3 regions of the Pseudomonas sp. LS.1a genome follow, and region 3 is predicted to be linked to each of the others. Evidence: riboswitches for the same ligand, from Rfam matches in the RefSeq annotation. Region 3 holds a riboswitch; each other region holds the start of a gene.

Region 1 (6,291 bases), 1.1 Mb from region 3:
TTTTCTGCCAGGCGCACCGCCAGGGCATCGAGCCGGGCGCTGGCATCGAGGATCGCCTCGACATGGCTCAGCACCTGCCGCCCAGCCTCGTTCAGCGAGGGGTGGCGGCCGCCACGGTCGAACAGCGGGCAACCCACATCGGCCTCGAAATTGGCGATGGCAATGCTGATAGTGGACTGGCTTTTGCGCAGCTTGCGCGCCGCAGCGGAGAACGAACCCAGCGATGCGGCTTCGACAAAGGCGACCAGAGCTTCGGGTGAGTAGCGCATGCTATTGATAAAACCGATGGTAGCTATTTCGCGAGTATCGGTTCTGTCAAAGAAAATAGGAAGCACGTCTCACGCAATGGATGGAATTTGCAATGAAAAACGTGTCTTTCACCGAACGCCTGGTTCACGCCGTCGGTTATGAAGTGTTCGCCGTGCTGCTGTGTGCGCCGCTGTTGTCCTGGATCATGGGCAAGTCACTGGCGACGGCGGGGGCGCTGGCGGTGACCCTGTCGGTCATCGCCATGCTGTGGAACATGGTCTACAACGCGCTGGTCGACCGCTACGTGCGGGTCGAGCGCATACACTGGAGGGCTAGCGCACGCTTTGTGCACGGCCTGGGCTTCGAGGCCGGGCTGGTGGTGTGGTGCCTGCCGGTGGCGGCGTGGATGCTGGAGATTTCGTTGCTGCAGGCGTTCATGGTGGAGTTGGGCTTCTTCGTGATCATCTTGCCTTACACCGTGCTGTACAACTGGGCCTTCGACAAAGCCCGGCACCTGTTGATGCAGCGCCGCCTTGCATAAATGTTTTGCCGATGCAGGCCCCATTGTGGGAGCGGCCTTGTGTCGCGAAAGGGCTGCAGAGCAGCCCCAGAAATTTATGCAACTGCGCTGAATTCCGAGGGCCGCTTTGCGGCCCTTTCGCGACACAAGGCCGCTCCCACAATGGTGCCCGCGTCAACCAATGAAAAACGGGGCATGCCATTGCTGGCATGCCCCGTTTTTCAAACCGCTAAAGCGCCTCAGGCGACCTTGACGATCCAGCCTGCCGGTGCTTCCACATCACCGCTCTGGATACCGGTCAGCTCGTTGTAGAGCTTCTGGGTAACCGGGCCGACCTTTTCCAGGTCGTGGAACACGTGCAACTTGCCGTTGTACTCGATGCCGCCGATCGGGGTGATCACCGCAGCGGTACCGCAGGCGCCGGCTTCGACGAAACGGTCCAGCTTGTTGATTTCCACATCGCCTTCGATCACGGTCAGGCCCAGGCGCGATTGCGCCAGTTCCATCAGCGACAGGCGGGTGATGCCTGGCAGCACCGAGGCCGATTTCGGGGTGACGAACTCGTTGTTGGCGGTGATGCCGAAGAAGTTTGCCGAACCGACTTCCTCGATCTTGGTGTGGGTCAGCGGGTCGAGGTAGATGGCGTCGGCGAAGTTGGCTTTCTTCGCTTCAGCGCCCGGCTGCAGGCTGGCCGCGTAGTTGCCACCGACCTTGGCCGCACCGGTGCCTTGCGGGGCGGCGCGGTCGAAGCTGGAGATCTGGAAGTTGTGCGGCTTCATGCCGCCCTTGAAGTACGAGCCAACCGGGATGGCGAAGATCGAGAAGATGAACTCGGGGGCGGTGCGCACGCCAATGTTGTCACCGGTGCCGATCACGAACGGACGCAGGTAGAGGGCGCCTTTGCCGTGCGGTGGCACGAACTTCTCGTTGGCCTTGACCACTTGCTTGCATGCCTCGATGAACACATCGGTCGGCACCTGCGGCATCAGCAGGCGGGCGCAGCTGCGCTGCATGCGGGCAGCGTTCTGGTCCGGGCGGAACAGGTTGATCGAACCGTCCTTGCAACGGTAGGCCTTCAGGCCCTCGAAGCACTGCTGGCCATAGTGCAGGGCGGTGGAGCCTTCACTGATGTGCAGTACGTTGTCTTCGGTCAGGGTGCCCTTGTCCCACTCGCCATTGCGCCATACGGACAGGTAGCGTTTGTCGGTCTTGATGTAGTCGAAACCCAGCTTGTCCCAATTAATGCTTTCGTTGCTCATGACACCCTCATTGTCTTGCAAGTGCCCGATCGCTCGGGCTGCTGTTATATGCGCACCACGCCACCATAATACATCCGTGGCGGATCGGGAACGGCCAGTCACGAAACTCCTGCCGGCGGAGGTCTTCCAGGCGCTGAACATATCGAGGCAAGCACCAGCAGCAATGGTTGACCACCCGCCAGCCACTGCGTAGCCTTGCCAGTTCGAGGTTCTTCGGCCAGGCCGAAGCTAAGACGGGAACGCGGTACAAGCCGCGGCTGCCCCCGCAACTGTAAGCACCGACAACGGATCGACACAGCCACTGCGCCCGCGCGCGGGAAGGCGTCATCCCGCCAGCCTGCTGCACCAGCGGGCACATGGAACGGTGCGAGCCAGGAGACCTGCCTCGTCACGTTTTCGACTTTCAACCGGGCGGGGTGATCCGGTGGCGAACAAGCCCGGCCGGCCTGGCCTGCGGCTGTCGTCCTGCATGCCCGCGCCAATCTGCCAAGGGCAATGCGACATGAAAACACTGGCCAAGCTCCCCGTCACCATCGTCACCGGCTTCCTCGGCTCGGGCAAGACTACCTTGCTGCGCCACATGCTCGACAACGCCCAGGGCCGCCGCATTGCGGTGATCGTCAACGAGTTCGGCGAACTGGGCATCGACGGCGAAATCCTCAAGCAGTGCAGCATCGGTTGCACCGAGGAAGAAGCCAGCGGTCGCGTCTACGAGCTGGCCAACGGCTGCCTGTGCTGCACCGTGCAGGAAGAGTTCTTCCCGGTGATGCGCGAGCTGGTGGCACGCCGTGGCGACCTGGACCATATCCTCATCGAAACCAGCGGCCTGGCCCTGCCCAAACCGCTGGTACAAGCCTTCCAGTGGCCTGAAATCCGCAATGCCTGCACCGTCGACGCGGTGATCACGGTGGTCGACAGCCCGGCCGTGGCAGCCGGCACCTTCGCCGCCTACCCGGACCAGGTCGATGCCCAGCGCAAGCTCGACCCTAACCTGGACCACGAATCGCCGCTGCACGAACTGTTCGCCGACCAGCTGGCCAGCGCTGACCTGGTGGTGCTGAACAAGGCCGACCTGATCGACGCCGAAGGCCTGGCCAAGGTCCGCGCCGAAGTGGCCGAAGAACTGCCGCCGGCAGTCAAGGTGATCGAGGCCAGCAGCGGCAAGCTGCCGCTGGAAGTGCTGTTGGGCGTAGGCGCCGAATCCGAGGCGCACATCGATGGCCGCCGTACCCACCACGATTCGCACCATGACGACGATGACCATGACGATCATGACCACGACGCCTTCGATTCGATCTCCATCGACCTGCCCGAAGCTGACGAAAGCCTGCTGCTCGACGCTCTGACCCAGCTGGTAGTGGAGTTCGGCATCCTGCGCGCCAAAGGTTTCGCTGCCATCCCGGGCAAGCCGATGCGCCTGCTGGTGCAAGGCGTGGGCACCCGTTTCGACAAGCACTTCGACCGCGCCTGGCGCGCCGACGAGCCGCGCATCACTCGCCTGGTGCTGATCGGCCAGGACCTCGACGCTGTCCAGCTGGAAGCGCGCCTGCGCCAGGCCCTGGGCGCCTGACCCGTGCACCTGCTGCGGACCCAGCCCGGCGGCTTCGTGCCGGATGACAGCATTGCCGACCTCGGCCAGACACCCGCCGAGCTGGTGATTCTCTGCAGCGGCGATTCGCACCTGGCATTGCTCGCCGATACTGCCGAGCAATTGCCCGAGGATTACCCCAGCCTGCGCCTGGCCAACCCGATGCAGGTACAGAACCATGCCTCGGTCGACCTGTACGTCGACCAGGTACTGCGCCATGCCAAGGTCATCCTGGTGTCGCTGCACGGTGGCGTCGGCTACTGGCGCTATGGCGTCGAGCAGCTGGTCGAGCTGGCCGGCCGTGGCGTGCAACTGATCCTGGTACCGGGCGACGACCGCCCGGACCCGGAGCTGACCAGCCTGGGCAGCGTCAGCGGCGAGCAGGCCGAGCGCCTCTGGCATTACCTGCGCCAGGGCGGCAAGGCCAACGCCATCAACCTGTTCAATTGTCTGGCCAGCCAGTGGCTGGGCCGCGACTATGCCTGGGACGAGCCGCAGCCTTTGCCGCGCACCGCCGTGTATCACCCGGCCAAGGGCAGCGCCACGCTGGAGGACTGGTACCCGCAGTGGCACCCCGAGCAACCGGTGGCGCCGCTGCTGTTCTATCGCTCGCACTTGCAGGCGGCCAACACCGCGTTCATCGACGTGTTCTGCCAGCGCCTGCAGGCCGCCGGGCTCAACCCGTTGCCGATCGCCGTGGCCAGCCTCAAGGAAAGTGCCTGCCTGGAGCAGGTCGAAGGCTGGCTGGACGAGGTGGGTGCCGAGGTGCTGGTCAACACCACCGGCTTTGCCCTGTCCAGCCCCGAACGCCCCAACCTGCGCCCGTTCCGTCGCGACATTCCGGTGCTGCAGGCCATCTGCGCGCAAGACAACCAGCCCGGCTGGGAGGCCAGCGAGCAGGGCCTGGGGGCGCGTGACCTGGCCATGCACATTGCCTTGCCCGAACTGGACGGGCGCATCATCACCCGCCCGATCAGCTTCAAGGACATGGCCTGGCGCAGCGAGCGCAGCCAGTCCGACGTGGTCTGCTACCGCGCTCACCCCGAACGCATGGACTTTGTCGCCGAGCTGGCCCGTCGCTGGGTCGAGCTGGCGCGCCTGCCGAATGCCCAGAAGCGCGTGGCCTTGGTGCTGGCCAACTACCCGACCCGGGATGGCCGCATAGGCAACGGCGTTGGCCTGGACACGCCGGCGGCCGCGCTGAACATCCTCAAGGCCCTGCAGGCCGAAGGCTACCCGCTGGCCGACTTGCCGGGCAGCGGCACGCAACTGATCCACCAGTTGCTCGGCGGCGTGACCAACGACCTCGACCAGCTGGACCTGCGCCCCTGCGCGCAGAGCCTGAGCCTGGCCGACTACCAGGCCGCCTTCGAGCGCCTGCCCGAGGCCAACCGCCAGGCGGTGCTGGAGCGCTGGGGGCCGCCGCAGCAGGACCCGATGTACCGCAGTGGCCGGCTGATGGTGGCCGGCCTGCGCTTTGGCTTGACCTTCGTCGGCATCCAGCCGGCGCGGGGTTACCAGGTGGATCCCAGCGCGGTGTACCACGACCCCGACCTGGTGCCGCCGCACGGTTACCTGGCGTTTCACTTCTGGTTGCGCCATGCCTTTGCCGCCGACGCGGTGATCCACGTCGGCAAGCACGGCAACCTCGAATGGCTGCCCGGCAAGGGCGTCGGGTTGTCGGCGCAGTGCTGGCCGGACGCCTTGCTCGGCCCGTTGCCGAACATCTACCCGTTTATCGTCAACGACCCGGGCGAGGGGGCCCAGGCCAAGCGCCGCACCCAGGCGGTGATCATCGACCACCTGATGCCACCGCTCACCCGTGCCGAAACCTATGGCCCGTTGCGCCACCTGGAGCAATTGGCCGACGAGTTCTACGAAGCACAGCTGCTCGACCCGCGGCGGGCCCGCGAGTTGCAACGCGACATTCTCGAGCTGGTCAAGGCCAACCACATCGACCGCGAACTGCAGCTGGAAGGCCAACTGGACGATGCCGCCGTGTGGCTGCCGCGCCTGGATACCTACCTGTGTGACTTGAAGGAATCGCAGATTCGCGATGGCCTGCATGTGTTCGGCCAATCGCCTGAGGGCCGGCTGCGCCTGGATACCTTGCTGGCGCTGTTGCGGGTCGAGCGCGGCGACGGTCGCGGCGGCAATGCCAGCCTGCTGCGGGCCCTGGCCAAGGCGCTGGTGCCGGGCTTTGACCCGCTCGATTGCGAACTTGGCCAGCCATGGCAGGGCGCACGCCCTGAGCAGTTGCAGGCCATGAGCAGCGAGCCCTGGCGCACCTGTGGCGATACCCGCGAACGCCTCGAGCTGTTGGCGCTGCAGGTGATCGACCAGGCGCTGGGCGGAACCGCCCAGTTACCGGCCCTGAGCGAATGGCAGCCGGTACACGACGTGGTGCAGGCGCTGCGCGAAGCGGTGGCCCCCAGCCTGGACGCCTGCGGCAGCGCTGAAATGCATGGCCTGTTGGCGGCGCTGGCCGGGCGTTTCGTGCCCGCCGGTCCCAGTGGCGCGCCCAGCCGTGGGCGCCTGGACGTGCTGCCCACCGGTCGCAATTTCTACACCGTGGACGTGCGCAACCTGCCCACCACCACCGCCTGGCGCCTGGGCTTCGCCTCGGCCAACCTGATCCTCGAGCGCCACCTGCAGGACCACGGTGATCACCTGCG
Region 2 (6,291 bases), 1.0 Mb from region 3:
GGTCCAACCCTTGAAGATCCCCCGCCCTTGCAGCGAAGCCAGGGCTGCCTCGCGGTCAGGCCAGTGGCTGCGACGGCTGGCGGCCTTGCGCGCCAGGGCATGACGCTGGTGCAAGCCGACCAGGGCTGCAACCCCCATTACACCCAGCATGCGCCGGCTGAACAGTACCGGGTCAAGCAGCACCGCACGCCTGAACAGTTGCGGTTCACTGGCCAGGATCAGGCCGGTCAGTACGCCACCGAAGCTGTGGCCCACGGCAAAGCGCGGCACGTCGCCATACTCGCCTCGTCCGGCTTCGAAAGCGTCCACTGCCAACGCAGCGGTACGGTTCCAGCCACGAAACACCCCGCCATGGTCACTGTCACCATGGCCCTGGACATCGCTGAGCCACAGGTCGAAATGCTCGCCCAGGCGCAGCAGCAACGGTTGGTAGGCCAGGCAGCAGAAGCCGTTGCCGTGCAGAAAGTGCAGCAGCGGCCTGCCACTGGCCGGGGTTCGCCAACCACGCAGGGTGAAGCCTTCGGCGCATTCGTGGGACCAGGGAATCAACTGCATCGGCTTACTGTACTCGCAGGTCAGGAAAACGCCGATTCTACAAACAGCAGCGGGTACAGTGAAATCACCAGCAACAAGGCCATCAGGACATTGAACAGCATCAGCCAGCGCGGGTTCTGCAACAGGTTGCGCAGGGCACTGCCGAACATCACCCACACCCCCACGCTGGGCAGGTTGACCAAGGCGAACAAGGCGGCAATGACAATAACGTTGGTTACATAGCCTTGCGCCGGCGTGTAGGTGGTGATTGCCCCCACTGCCATCACCCAGGCCTTGGGGTTGACCCACTGGAATGCCGCCGCCCCCCAGAAGCCCAGCGGTTTGCGGGCACTGGACGAGGCTGTGCCGACCGGCCCGGAGGTGGCGATCTTCCAGGCCAGGTACAACAGGTAGGTGGCGCCGGTGTAGCGCAGTACCGTGTACAGTGGCGGCCAGGCCTTGAACACCTCGCCCAGGCCCAGGCCAACAGCCAGCACCATCACCATGAACCCGACGCTGATACCCATGGCATGGGGGATCGAGCGGCGCACGCCGAAGTTCACCCCCGAAGCCAGCAGCATGGTGTTGTTGGGGCCAGGCGTGATGGAAGATACAAAGGCAAACAGCACGAAGGCGGTCAGCAGGTCGGCAGAGGCAAGCATGGCAGGCATTCCACATTCTTTATGGGTCCTGTCACACTAATGGAGTCGCCCTCCTCTGCGACCGGTACAGTTCTACTAAATTGTGTAGATACACATCGCTGTACCGCTACCACCAGACCAAGGAAGCCGTCACCATGAGTCTCACCATTCGCCCTGCCGTACGCGCCGATGCCGAGCAGATCCTGGCCTTCATTACCGAGCTGGCCGAGTACGAACGCGCCCGCCACGAGGTGATCGCGAGCGTTGCCGATATCGAATACAGCCTGTTTGGCGAGGGCAGCACCGTGCACAGCCTGATTTGCGAACGCGATGGCCGGGCAATCGGCTTTGCTGTGTATTTCTATAGCTACTCGACCTGGCTAGGTCGCAACGGCATCTACCTGGAAGACCTGTACATCACCCCTGAGCAACGCGGCGACGGCGCCGGGCGACAGTTGCTGCAACACATTGCCCGCGAGGCAGTGGCGAATAATTGCGGGCGGCTGGAATGGAGCGTGCTGGACTGGAACGAACCGGCGATCGGCTTCTACCAGAAGCTGGGGGCCGAGGCGCAGGATGAGTGGGTGCGCTACCGGCTGGATGGGGACAAGCTGGCGGCGTTTGCCCGGGGATAACCGGGGGCGCTTGCGTCCGGTTTCCGGTCAAGCCCGCTCTCCTGGAACTGCGCATCACTCGGCAGGGGCACTGTGGGAGCGGCTTCAGCCGCGAACACCGGCGCAGCCGGTGCCATGCACCGCGTTGGATTCTTCGCGGCTGAAGCCGCTCCCACAGGATGCCCGGAGCCCCCGCAAACTCAATTCTGGCAATTGACGCCAGCCCCGCCCCATGCTCTCCTTATGCCTCGCGTTCAGGTGCCCCCCATGGGGGTGAAACGGGAAACCGGTGCGTCGCAGGCCCTCCAGCAGGGCCGGACAAGGCCGGTGCTGCCCCCGCAACGGTAAGCGAGCGAAGCGTCTTTGCCACTGTGCCCGGTCACCCGGCATGGGAAGGTGACGCCTTCCAGGAGCCTGGCTCCTCCTCGCAAGCCCGGAGACCGGCCTGGCGTTCATGAACACCCCGCGGTGGGCGGGCGCTGTTGCATTCCCCTGGGCCGCCACGCTCGGGGCTGCCGCGCTTGCCCATTGCCCACAAAAAGCAGAGGAACGCGTCATGCCCGTCACCAGCGCCAAGCAACATAGCATCACCACCCCCGTCACCCTCAGCCAGCGTGTCGTTATCGCCGTGGGCGCCAGCCTGCTGGGCCTGTGCCTGGTGTACTTCGCCGGCTTCTCGCACATCGAGGCCGTGCACAACGCCGCCCACGACACCCGCCACAGCGCCGCCTTCCCCTGCCACTGAGTACGCCCGATGATCACACGCATTGCCCGTACCGCGGGCTTCAGCGGGCTACTGGCGGCCTTGCTGCTGACCCTGCTGCAAAGCTTCTGGGTCGCCCCGCTGATTCTCGAGGCAGAAACCTACGAGTCCGCGGCCCCGGCCGCCCAGCACGAACATGCTGGCGAAGTGGCCGCCCATGAACACAGCGCCGAAGCCTGGTCGCCGGAAGACGGCTGGCAGCGGGTACTGTCCACCACCGGCGGCAACCTGGTGGTCGCGGTCGGTTTCGCCCTGATCCTCACCGCCCTTTACAACCTGCGCGAACCAAAGCGTGCCGCCACCGGTGCGTTGTGGGGCCTGGCCGGCTTTGCCGTGTTCTGCCTGGCCCCGACCCTGGGCCTGCCGCCGGAACTGCCAGGTACCGCAGCCGCCGACCTGGGACAACGCCAGGCCTGGTGGGTCGGCACCGCCAGTGCCACTGCGCTGGGCCTGGCCCTGCTGGTGTTCGCCCGCCACTGGTTGCTGAAGGCGCTGGGTGCCGTGCTGCTGGTCATTCCCCATGTAATCGGTGCACCGCAACCCGAAGTGCACGAGAGCCTGGCCCCTGCCGCATTGGAAACCCAGTTCAAAGTGGCCTCCTGGCTGACCAACGCTGCCTTCTGGCTGGCCCTGGGCCTGCTTAGCGCCTGGCTGTTCCGACGCTCCAGCAAGGCCTGATGCCAGCCTTTTACGCCGGCATCGGCTGCCGCCGGGGTTGCCCGGCGGATACGCTGGAAACCCTGCTACGCCAGGCCCTGGACAACCAGGGCCTGGCGTTGGCCGACCTGCATGGCATCGCCAGCATCGGCCTGAAGGCCGACGAAGCCGGCTTGCAGCAGTTGGCCGAACGCCTCGACGTGCCCTTGGTGTTGTACGATACCGCGCAGTTGCAACCCTACGAACACCAACTCAGCCACCGTTCCGCCACAGCCCATACCCACAGCAGCTGCTGGGGCGTGGCCGAGAGTGCGGCGCTGGCCCTGGCAAGTCAGCGGCTTGGCACGGCCAGTTTGCTGCTGACGCGCCAGGTACTGGGCCCGGCCACCCTCGCCCTGGCCTGTTGAACGTTCTCCCCTCTTTCTTGCAAGGACTTTCCATGACGGTCTACTTCATCGGCGCCGGCCCCGGCGACCCGGAACTGATCACGGTCAAGGGCCAAAGGCTGATCCGCCAGTGCCCGGTGATCATCTATGCCGGTTCGCTGGTGCCGGCCGCCGTGCTCGAGGGCCACCAGGCCGAGACCGTGATCAACAGTGCCGAACTGCACCTGGAACAGATCATTGCCGCCATGCGCAGCGCGCACGAGCAAGGTCAGGATGTAGCCCGGGTACACAGTGGCGACCCCAGCCTGTACGGCGCCATCGGTGAGCAGATCCGCCACCTGCAGGCGCTGGGCATCGATTACCAGATCATCCCCGGGGTCACCGCCACGGCGGCCAGCGCCGCCCTGCTCGGCTGCGAACTGACCCTGCCGCAGGTCGCGCAGACCGTTATCCTCACCCGCTATGGCGACAGTTCGCCAATGCCGCCCGGCGAACAACTGGGCGACCTGGCGCGCCACGGCAGCACCCTGGCGATTCACCTGGGGGTCAAGCACCTGTCGCGTATCGTCGATGAACTGTTGCCGCACTACGGCGCGCACTGCCCGGTGGCGGTGGTGCATCGCGCCACCTGGCCGGACCAGGACTGGGCACGCGGCACCCTCGGCGATATCGTCGAACGTGTCGCGGCCAAAGACTTCCGGCGCACCGCGCTGATCCTGGTGGGCCACGTACTGGGCGACACACCGTTTGCCGAATCAGCCTTGTACCGCGCGGGGCACGCCCACCTGTATCGCCCTGGCGACCAGGCATTGCCAGCTTCGCCGCGGACGTAGCAGACTCCAGGTTCCCGCCTGCAAACAGGAGTCATGCCCATGCTCGACCTACGCCCCAACTGCGAGTGCTGCGATACCGACCTGCCGGGTGACAGCCCCGACGCGCTGATCTGCTCCTTCGAATGCACCTTCTGCCGTACCTGCGCCGAAACCCGTTTCCAGGGCCGTTGCCCGAACTGCACTGGCCAGTTGGTGGCACGGCCGACACGGGTCGGCCAGGCGCTGGCCAACAACCCCGCCTCGACCCAGCGCGTGAGCAAATCGCACTCCGCCTGCGCTTGACCGACCTCAAAAAACAGACATTGCCGCTTTGGTAGGGTGATGTCTTTCCCCTTTTTTGTAGGACTTTTCAACAACAAGCGCGAGGACTTTCAACACTTCTATACTCGGCATTACCAAATTTCGGGAATGGTCGTATCGTGCAGCGCTTCCGATAACCCCACTTGCAGACGTATTCCTGAGTGATCCAGGAAGCGGACCACACCCCGACAGGAGTTTTCCTCATGACTACCGTGCTGATCGTCGACGACCACCCCATCGTCCGGCTGTCCTTGCGCATGTTGCTCGAACGCGAGCGCTTCCATGTCATCGGCGAGGTCGGCAATGGTAGCGAGGTGGCGCAGGTGGCCCGCGAACTGCGCCCGGACGTGGTCATTCTCGACATCGGCCTGCCCGGCCTGGACGGCATGGAAGTGATCAAGCGCCTGCAATGCCTGGAGCCGGTCCCCAAGATCATGGTACTGACCGGCCAGGCCACCGACCTGTATGTACGGCGCTGTCTGGATGCCGGTATCGGCGCTTTCGTGACCAAGGAAGAAGACCACGAGGCGTTGCTGTTCGCCCTCAAGGCCCTGGTCAAGGGCTACTCGACCTTCCCGCAGATGTCGGTCAACAGCAACTCGCTGGAAAGCGAGCCGGTGCGCCTGGCCAGCCTGTCCAACCGGGAAATGGAAGTGCTGCGGCGCCTGGCGCGCGGCGAGAGCAACAAGTATATCGGCACCTGCATGAACCTCAGTGCCAAGACCATCAGCACCTACCGGGGCCGCATCATGGAAAAGCTCAAGACCGAATCGCTGGTTGAAATGGTCGACCTGGCCAAGCGCAACGGCATCTGCTGAGCACTTGACGGCGATGAAGCGCCTGCTGGCAAGCGCCCTCCTGGCCATCGGCCTGGCCGGTTCCGGCGCGCTGCTGGCCAACAGCGAACCTCGCCAGTTGCTGGCCCGCTCGGTCAGCGCCGCCGCCCCACTCGCGCTGTCCCACGACGAGCGGCAATGGCTACAGCAACGCCAGCACCTGGTGCTGGGCAGTTCGCGGCCCGACTACCCACCGCTCGAAATCAATATCAGCCAGCGCGACTACGAAGGCCTGAGCGCCGATTACGCAGGCATCATTGCTGAACAGTTGGGCATCCCTATCGAAGTGCGACGCTACGACAGCCGCCACGAAGCCATCGCTGCGCTACGCGAGGGCCGAATCGACCTGCTGGGCAGCTCCAACGCCTTCGAGGCGGCGGATGCCCAGCTCAGCCTAAGTGCGGCCTATGCCGACGACCTGCCGGTCATCGTCACCCGCGAGGGGCACAGCCTGAAAAACACGCCCGACCTTGCCGGCCTGCGCCTGGCCATGGTCGATCATTACCTGCCAGCCAGTAGCGTCCGCACCCTGTACCCCAAGGCGCAATTGAGCCTGTATCGCTCGACCCTGGCCGGGCTGGCCGCGGTCGAACTGGGCGAGGCCGACGCTTACCTGGGCGATGCCATCAGTACCGACTTCGCGATTGGCAAGAGTTACCAGGGCACGCTGAAGATCGACCATTTCTGCCAGGTCGCCCCTGGGGCGTTTGCCTTTGCCCTGGCCAGT
Region 3 (6,291 bases):
GACATCTATAACCTACCAAAAGTAACTTACCAAACGTAACTTACCTTGAGTATATAGCGCTCCGGGTAATCCTGCATCCCTGTCTTGGAGAGACCACCATGCACGCCCTGATCGTCGTCGGCCATCACGACCCGCAATCCCTCACCCATGCCCTGGCCCGGCAGATCGCCAACGGCCTGGCCAACGCCGGCCACGGCAGCGAAATCGCCGACCTGGCCAGTGAAGGTTTCGACCCGCGTTTCGGCCTGGCCGACCATGCGGTGCACCGCCGGCTCGCAGCCCCGCCGGCGGATGTACTCAAGGAGCAGGCACGCATCGAGCGCGCCGATACGCTGGTGCTGGTCTACCCCATCTATTGGTGGTCGCTGCCGGCCTTGCTCAAAGGCTGGGTCGAGCGGGTGTTCAGCAATGGCTGGGCGTTCGACTATGAAGGGGGGATCACCGTCAAGAAGCTGCGCGGCATGAAGGTGCACCTGGTCGGTGTCGCCGGTGCCGATGGCGGCACCTTCGAACGGCATGGCTATGGCGAGGCGATGCGCGTGCAGATCGAGCACGGCATTTTCGACTACTGCGGCGCCGAGGTACTTAGTTCCACCCTGCTTGACGAAAGCGAAGACGCGGACCCGGCACCGCACCTGCACACGGCACGCAGGCTGGGTGAGCGGATGTTCGCAGACTGCGAGGCCACGGCCTGAATCAGCTCGACAGCGGCCACTGCGCCAACGGCCAGTAAGCGCCCTTGCGCGACTCGTACAGTGTGAAATGGCGGGCGGCGAGGTAGAAATCCGGCGCGCTGCTGGCCTCTGGCGGCTGGCCGCGGTAATCCCTGGCCAGCGTCAGGTGCGGGCGATACTCACGGTCGGCCGCTTCCACCCCCAACGGCAGCAGTGCCTGCTGCAAGCTGTAAACCAGTTGCAACAGGGCCGCTGGCGTCTGCTGCGCCTCCAGCACCAGGGCGCTGGCCCGCTGCCATACCTGCAAGCGGTCCAGTAACAGCCGTGGTGCCGTGGCCGGTAGCGCCAGCTGGTCGACTGCCGCACAAATTGCAGGCACCTGGGCGGTATCCACATCGCCGAGGAACAGCAGTGTTACATGGAAGTTGGCGGCCGGCACCGGCTTGCCGCTGCGCAGGCTCAGGCCACGTCGCCACTGAGCCAGCGCGCGGCGCTGGGCATCGCTGACCGACAAGGCGAAGAACAGCCGCTTGAAGGGGGTACCGCTGGGGCGTACGTCCTGAATCATACGAACTCCTGAACATGAAACGTTTGCGCAAGGCTGCAGGGCATTAAACCTAAGTCGCCCCGTCATTGCGTAACAATAAGTACAAACTACCCCCATGATTGTTTATGCTGGCGGGCTCATGCCATGGCGCATGGCCATTTTTCGACAAGTAAACGTCCATGAAAATTGCACTCGTACTCATCTTCGTCCTCTCGATCGCCTATGTTCACCTGCGCGGTCGGGTTCGCCACAAGCTGACCCGTCAGCTGGGCGACCACTCCAGCTTCCTGGCACCGGTCAACAGCTTCCTGTACCTGTTTTCCAGGCATCCGGCCAAGCCTTACCTGCCGGTGGAGGCCTTCCCCGAGCTGCAGACACTGCAGGACCACTGGCAGGAAATCCGCGAAGAGGCCCGCCAGCTGCTGCATGTGGGCGAAATCAAGAAGTCCGACAATTACGATGATGTCGGTTTCAACTCATTCTTCAAGACCGGCTGGAAGCGCTTCTACCTGAAGTGGTACGGCGAAAGCCACCCGTCGGCGATGACCCTGTGCCCACGCACCACCGAGTTGCTCAAAGGCATCGGCACGATCAAGGCCGCCATGTTCGCCACCCTGCCGCCGGGCGCCAAGCTGGTGCGCCATCGTGACCCGTATGCCGGCTCCTACCGCTACCACCTGGGCCTGGACACGCCGAACGACGACGGTTGCTACATCGACGTGGACGGTGAGAAGTACTCCTGGCGCGATGGCGAGGGCGTGGTCTTCGACGAGACCTACATCCACTACGCGGCCAACACCACCGAGCACAACCGCATCATCCTGTTCTGCGACGTGGAACGCCCGCTCAAGTACCGCTGGGCAACCGCGTTCAACCGCTGGTTCAGCCGCAACGTCATGGCCGCCGCCGCGGCACCCAACGATGCCGGCGACAAGACCGGTGGCATCAACCGGCTGTTCACCCGCATCTACAAGATCCGCGAACGTGGCAAGGCGCTGAAGAAGCGCAACCGCACGCGCTACTACCTGGAGAAGTGGGCATTCGTTGCGGCGTTGGTGCTGGTGTTCATCTACATCTGACCGGTGCGGGAGCGCGCAGCCCAAAGGCCTGCGCGCAACCAACCAAAGTACGAGTCTCACACATCCCACTCTTCGACTAGCCTGAAAGCTCCACTCGCAACCTCCCCAAGGTGAAGACGATGAGCATGATGGACTGGGACGCCTACCGTAAGCAGTTGATGGCCGGCATCGGCGATCTCAAGCAGCTTTCCCCTGATACCGTTGCCGGCTACATGACCGCCAGCGGCGCAGGGGCCAAGACCAACCACCTGGACGCCAAGACCCGCGAGCTGATCTCCCTCGCCGTGGCCGTGACCACCCGCTGCGACGGCTGCATCGCCGTGCACTCGCAGCAAGCCGTCAAGCACGGCGCCAGCCGTGAGGAAATCGCCGAAGCGCTTGGCGTTGCCGTGGCGATGAACGCCGGAGCCGCGCTGGTCTACTCGGCACGGGCCATGGATGCGGTGGGCAAGGCCAACGGCTGAGTGCAATTGGCGTCGCCGCCCTTGCGCGACGGCGCCGCGCCACCCAGACTGGGCGGCCCAGCCCTTGCAGGAACCCGCATGATCCACATCCGCCCCATGACGCCGGAAGACTTCGAACGCTTCTGGCCCACCTTCCAGGCCGTTGTCCAGGCCCGTGAAACCTACGCATTCGACCCGGCCTTGAGCTTCGACCAGGCCCGCCAGCTGTGGCTGGAGCTGCCCATGCGCACGCTGGTGGCCGAAGAAGACGGCGAGCTGCTGGGTTCGTATTACCTCAAGGCCAACGCCGCCGGGCCTGGCGGGCACGTGGGTAATTGCGGCTACATGGTCTGTGAGTCGGCACGCGGCCGGGGCGTGGCGCGGCTGATGTGCGAGCACTCACAGAAACAGGCGCGCCAGGAGGGCTTTCTGGCCCTGCAGTTCAACTCGGTGGTGGCCACCAATGAGGTGGCTGTGGCGCTGTGGCACAAGCTGGGCTTTGAAACCGTTGGCCGCTTGCCCAAGGCCTATCGCCACGCCCGCCTGGGGCTGGTGGACTGCCTGGTGATGTACAAGTGGCTGGCGGATGAGCCAGTGGTGGAGAAGCCACCGCTGCTGATCGGGCGCAAGAATATCGAGGCGCGGGTATCGCGGCGGCGCGGGCGCTGATCTTCTCTCGCAGGCCTGGCCTCTTCGCGGGTAAACCCGCTCCCACAGGGATATCACGGGCTTCTGGGCCGGTGTTTTACTTGTGGGAGCGGGTTTACCCGCGAAGAGGCCAGGCCTGCCTACAACTCCCCCCAATGATCACACCAGATTTGACGCCCCTACGTTTCAATGGTCAGATGCCCGCCAGTTTCAGGTGCCCTGCGCCGCCGCGCGCAGGGTGAAACGGGAAGCCGGTGCGTCGTGTTGCCCACGACAAGTCCGGCGCTGCCCCCGCAACGGTAAGCGAGCGAACCCTTCGAGATACCACTGTGCACCTGCATGGGAAGGTGAAGGTTTCATGCCCCTCGCAAGCCCGGAGACCGGCCTGGAGCTTCACTTGGCAACCCGCGGTGGGCGGGCGCAGGCCGGTATCCGTGCGCGCACCTGTGGGCACGGTGCGCCTTTGCGTGTTTTCCACCGGGATCCATTCATTCCTGCAGCAGTGGAACGACATGTCCCGTATGTTAAAGCTTCACCCCCTGGCGGCCTGCCTGGCCGTTTCCCTGCCGGCCCTGGCCGACGACCTTGACCGACAGCCCCTGGCCCTGCCCTCCACGACCATCACCGACACCCAGGGCAGCCACGCCATCGACCTGGCCACCCCGACCCAGGCTGGCTCGCGCCTGGGCCTCAGCGCCCTGGAAACACCGGCCAGCACCAGCAGCATCAGCGCCGAGCAGATCCAGCAGCGCAACAACCTCACCGTGCAGGACGCAGTGACCCGCTCGCCGGGTATCAGCTACGTCGGCTCCCCGGGCGACGGCGGCACGGGTCTTTCCGCCCGCGGCTTTGCCGGCCACAGCTCGGTGATGACCTTGTTCGACGGCGCACGCCTGTACACCGGTGCCGGTACCCAGACGTTCCCGGTCGACCCGTGGATGGTCGAGCGCATCGATGTGATTCGCGGCCCGGCCTCGGTGCTGTATGGCGAAGGCGCCACCGGTGCAGTAGTCAACGTGATCCCGAAAAAGCCGTTTGCCGGCGAGGTACGCAACCACCTGCGCCTGGGCTACGGTTCGTGGGACCGTCAGCAACTCGGCCTGGACAGCGGCGGCAGCCTCGGCGAACGCCTGAGCTACCGCCTGGTCCTGAACCAGCAAGCCGGTAACGGTTGGGTCGACCGCACCCCTTCACGCAGCCTGGCGCTGAGCGCCGCGCTGCGCTTCGATGCCAGCGACGACCTCAGTTTCACCCTCGCCCACGACCGCGGCGATGCGGAGCCTGCCAACTACTACGGCACCCCGCTGATCGACGGTCACTACCGCAGCAGCCTGCGCAAGAAGAACTACAACGTGCAGAACGACGTGCAGCATTACGTCGATGAATGGACCCGCCTGAACACCGACTGGACGTTGAACGACCACCTCAGCGCCAGCAACCAGCTGTACTACATCAAAAGCCGCCGGCACTGGCGCAACGCCGAGGACTACAGCTGGGACGCCGAGCGCCAGCAGCTGCTGCGCGGCAGCTACCTGGAAATCAAGCACAACCAGGAACAGTTCGGCGACCGCCAGACCTTCACCCTCGACCACACGCTGTTCGGCCTGGCCAGCAAGACCATGGTCGGTGCCGAGTACAACAAGGTCCGTTTCAACGTCGACAGCAACGCGCCCTACAACGATGTGGGCGGCGACTACGTCGACCCGTGGCAGCCGCAACCGGGTTGGTTCCACAGCGCCTCGCCGTTGCGCCCGCAAACCTTGTCCACCACCCACACCTTTGCCCTGTTCGCGGAAAACCGCCTGCAGCTGAGCGATCGCCTGTCGCTGGTTACCGGCGTGCGCCGCGACCAGAACCACATCGTTCAGGAAAAACTGACCGTCGACAGCCGCAGCGACCGCAGCCTGCAAGGTGGCAACTGGCGTGCCGGGCTGGTGTTTGCGGTCAGCGACGACCTGTCGCTGTATGGCCAGTACTCCACCAGCGAGGACGGGGTCGACAACCTCATCAGCCTCAGCGCCAACCAGATGCACTACGACCTGACCGAAGCCAGGCAGACCGAGGTGGGCCTCAAGCAGCGCTTCTGGGAAGGGCGTGGCGAATGGACGTTGGCGGCCTACCACATCGTCAAGAAGAAGCTGCTGGTGGATGACCCGGTCACCCACGAGAAGCAACAGGCTGGTCAGCAGACATCCGACGGCCTGGAGGCAACCCTGGAACTGGCGCTGGCGCACCAGTGGCAGGTGTCGGCCAACGCGTCGGTGGTGCGCGCCAGGTACGACGATTTCGACGAAGTGGTCGGCGGCGTGGCACAGGACCGTGCGGGCAATCGCCCGGCCAATATCCCACGGCGTACCGCCAACCTGTGGCTGAGCAAAGGCTTCGGCCAGCGGATGGAGGCCGGCATTGGCGCGCGCTATGTGGATGAGCGCTATGCCAACACCGCCAACACCCGGAGTGCCCCCGGCTACACCGTGGTCGATGCCAACATCGGCTGGCAGGTGTTGCCGGATGTGCGGCTGGGGTTGCAGCTGAACAACCTGTTCGACCGTGAATATGTGCAGTCGGCGTTCAGTGGCCAGCAGTGGCTGTTGGGGATGCCACGGTCGTACTTTGCGACGGTGGATTACAGCTTCTGATCCTATCTGCCTGCACCGGCCTCTTCGCGGGTAAACCCGCTCCCACAAGGACATCACAGACCTTGAAACCTGTAACGTACCTGTGGGAGCGGGTTTACCCGCGAAGAGGCCGGTGCAGGCAGCACAAAAAATCTACCAATCCATGATTATTTAGTTATAAGATAACATTTCATTTGACATCCATTCCTACCAGCGAACTTTCATGACAAGCGCCAGTGCCACCCCCACCCTGCTCACCCAGCGCCTGCAGAGCATCGATGC

Evidence for each region. A riboswitch is a leader RNA that binds a small molecule or an ion and turns the genes downstream of it on or off. The one in region 3 is predicted to bind cobalamin.
Region 1: another riboswitch for cobalamin. It lies ahead of cobW (cobalamin biosynthesis protein CobW); the one in region 3 lies ahead of MKK04_RS09555 (TonB-dependent receptor).
Region 2: another riboswitch for cobalamin. It lies ahead of MKK04_RS14320 (CbtB domain-containing protein); the one in region 3 lies ahead of MKK04_RS09555 (TonB-dependent receptor).

Annotation. Positions count from the first base shown of each region.
Region 1 is NZ_CP092827.1:3,226,691-3,232,981, reverse strand. Features, by position in the region: gene MKK04_RS14840 (LysR family transcriptional regulator) at 1-269, opposite strand, end outside; gene MKK04_RS14835 (multidrug/biocide efflux PACE transporter) at 362-790, shown strand; gene MKK04_RS14830 (branched-chain amino acid aminotransferase) at 1,009-2,028, opposite strand; cobalamin riboswitch at 2,218-2,430, shown strand; gene cobW (cobalamin biosynthesis protein CobW) at 2,531-3,598, shown strand; gene cobN (cobaltochelatase subunit CobN) at 3,602-6,291, shown strand, end outside.
Region 2 is NZ_CP092827.1:3,099,018-3,105,308, forward strand. Features, by position in the region: gene MKK04_RS14305 (alpha/beta fold hydrolase) at 1-555, opposite strand, end outside; gene MKK04_RS14310 (LysE family translocator) at 576-1,205, opposite strand; gene MKK04_RS14315 (GNAT family N-acetyltransferase) at 1,331-1,810, shown strand; cobalamin riboswitch at 2,029-2,252, shown strand; gene MKK04_RS14320 (CbtB domain-containing protein) at 2,346-2,534, shown strand; gene MKK04_RS14325 (CbtA family protein) at 2,544-3,230, shown strand; gene MKK04_RS14330 (cobalamin biosynthesis protein) at 3,230-3,616, shown strand; gene cobM (precorrin-4 C(11)-methyltransferase) at 3,649-4,428, shown strand; gene MKK04_RS14340 (DUF1272 domain-containing protein) at 4,468-4,710, shown strand; gene MKK04_RS14345 (response regulator transcription factor) at 4,932-5,546, shown strand; gene MKK04_RS14350 (transporter substrate-binding domain-containing protein) at 5,560-6,291, shown strand, end outside.
Region 3 is NZ_CP092827.1:2,079,927-2,086,217, reverse strand. Features, by position in the region: gene MKK04_RS09585 (TetR/AcrR family transcriptional regulator) at 1-5, opposite strand, end outside; gene MKK04_RS09580 (NAD(P)H-dependent oxidoreductase) at 99-695, shown strand; gene thpR (RNA 2',3'-cyclic phosphodiesterase) at 697-1,242, opposite strand; gene lpxO (lipid A hydroxylase LpxO) at 1,401-2,300, shown strand; gene MKK04_RS09565 (carboxymuconolactone decarboxylase family protein) at 2,420-2,764, shown strand; gene MKK04_RS09560 (GNAT family N-acetyltransferase) at 2,843-3,412, shown strand; cobalamin riboswitch at 3,587-3,794, shown strand; gene MKK04_RS09555 (TonB-dependent receptor) at 3,904-6,030, shown strand; gene MKK04_RS09550 (DUF1624 domain-containing protein) at 6,233-6,291, shown strand, end outside.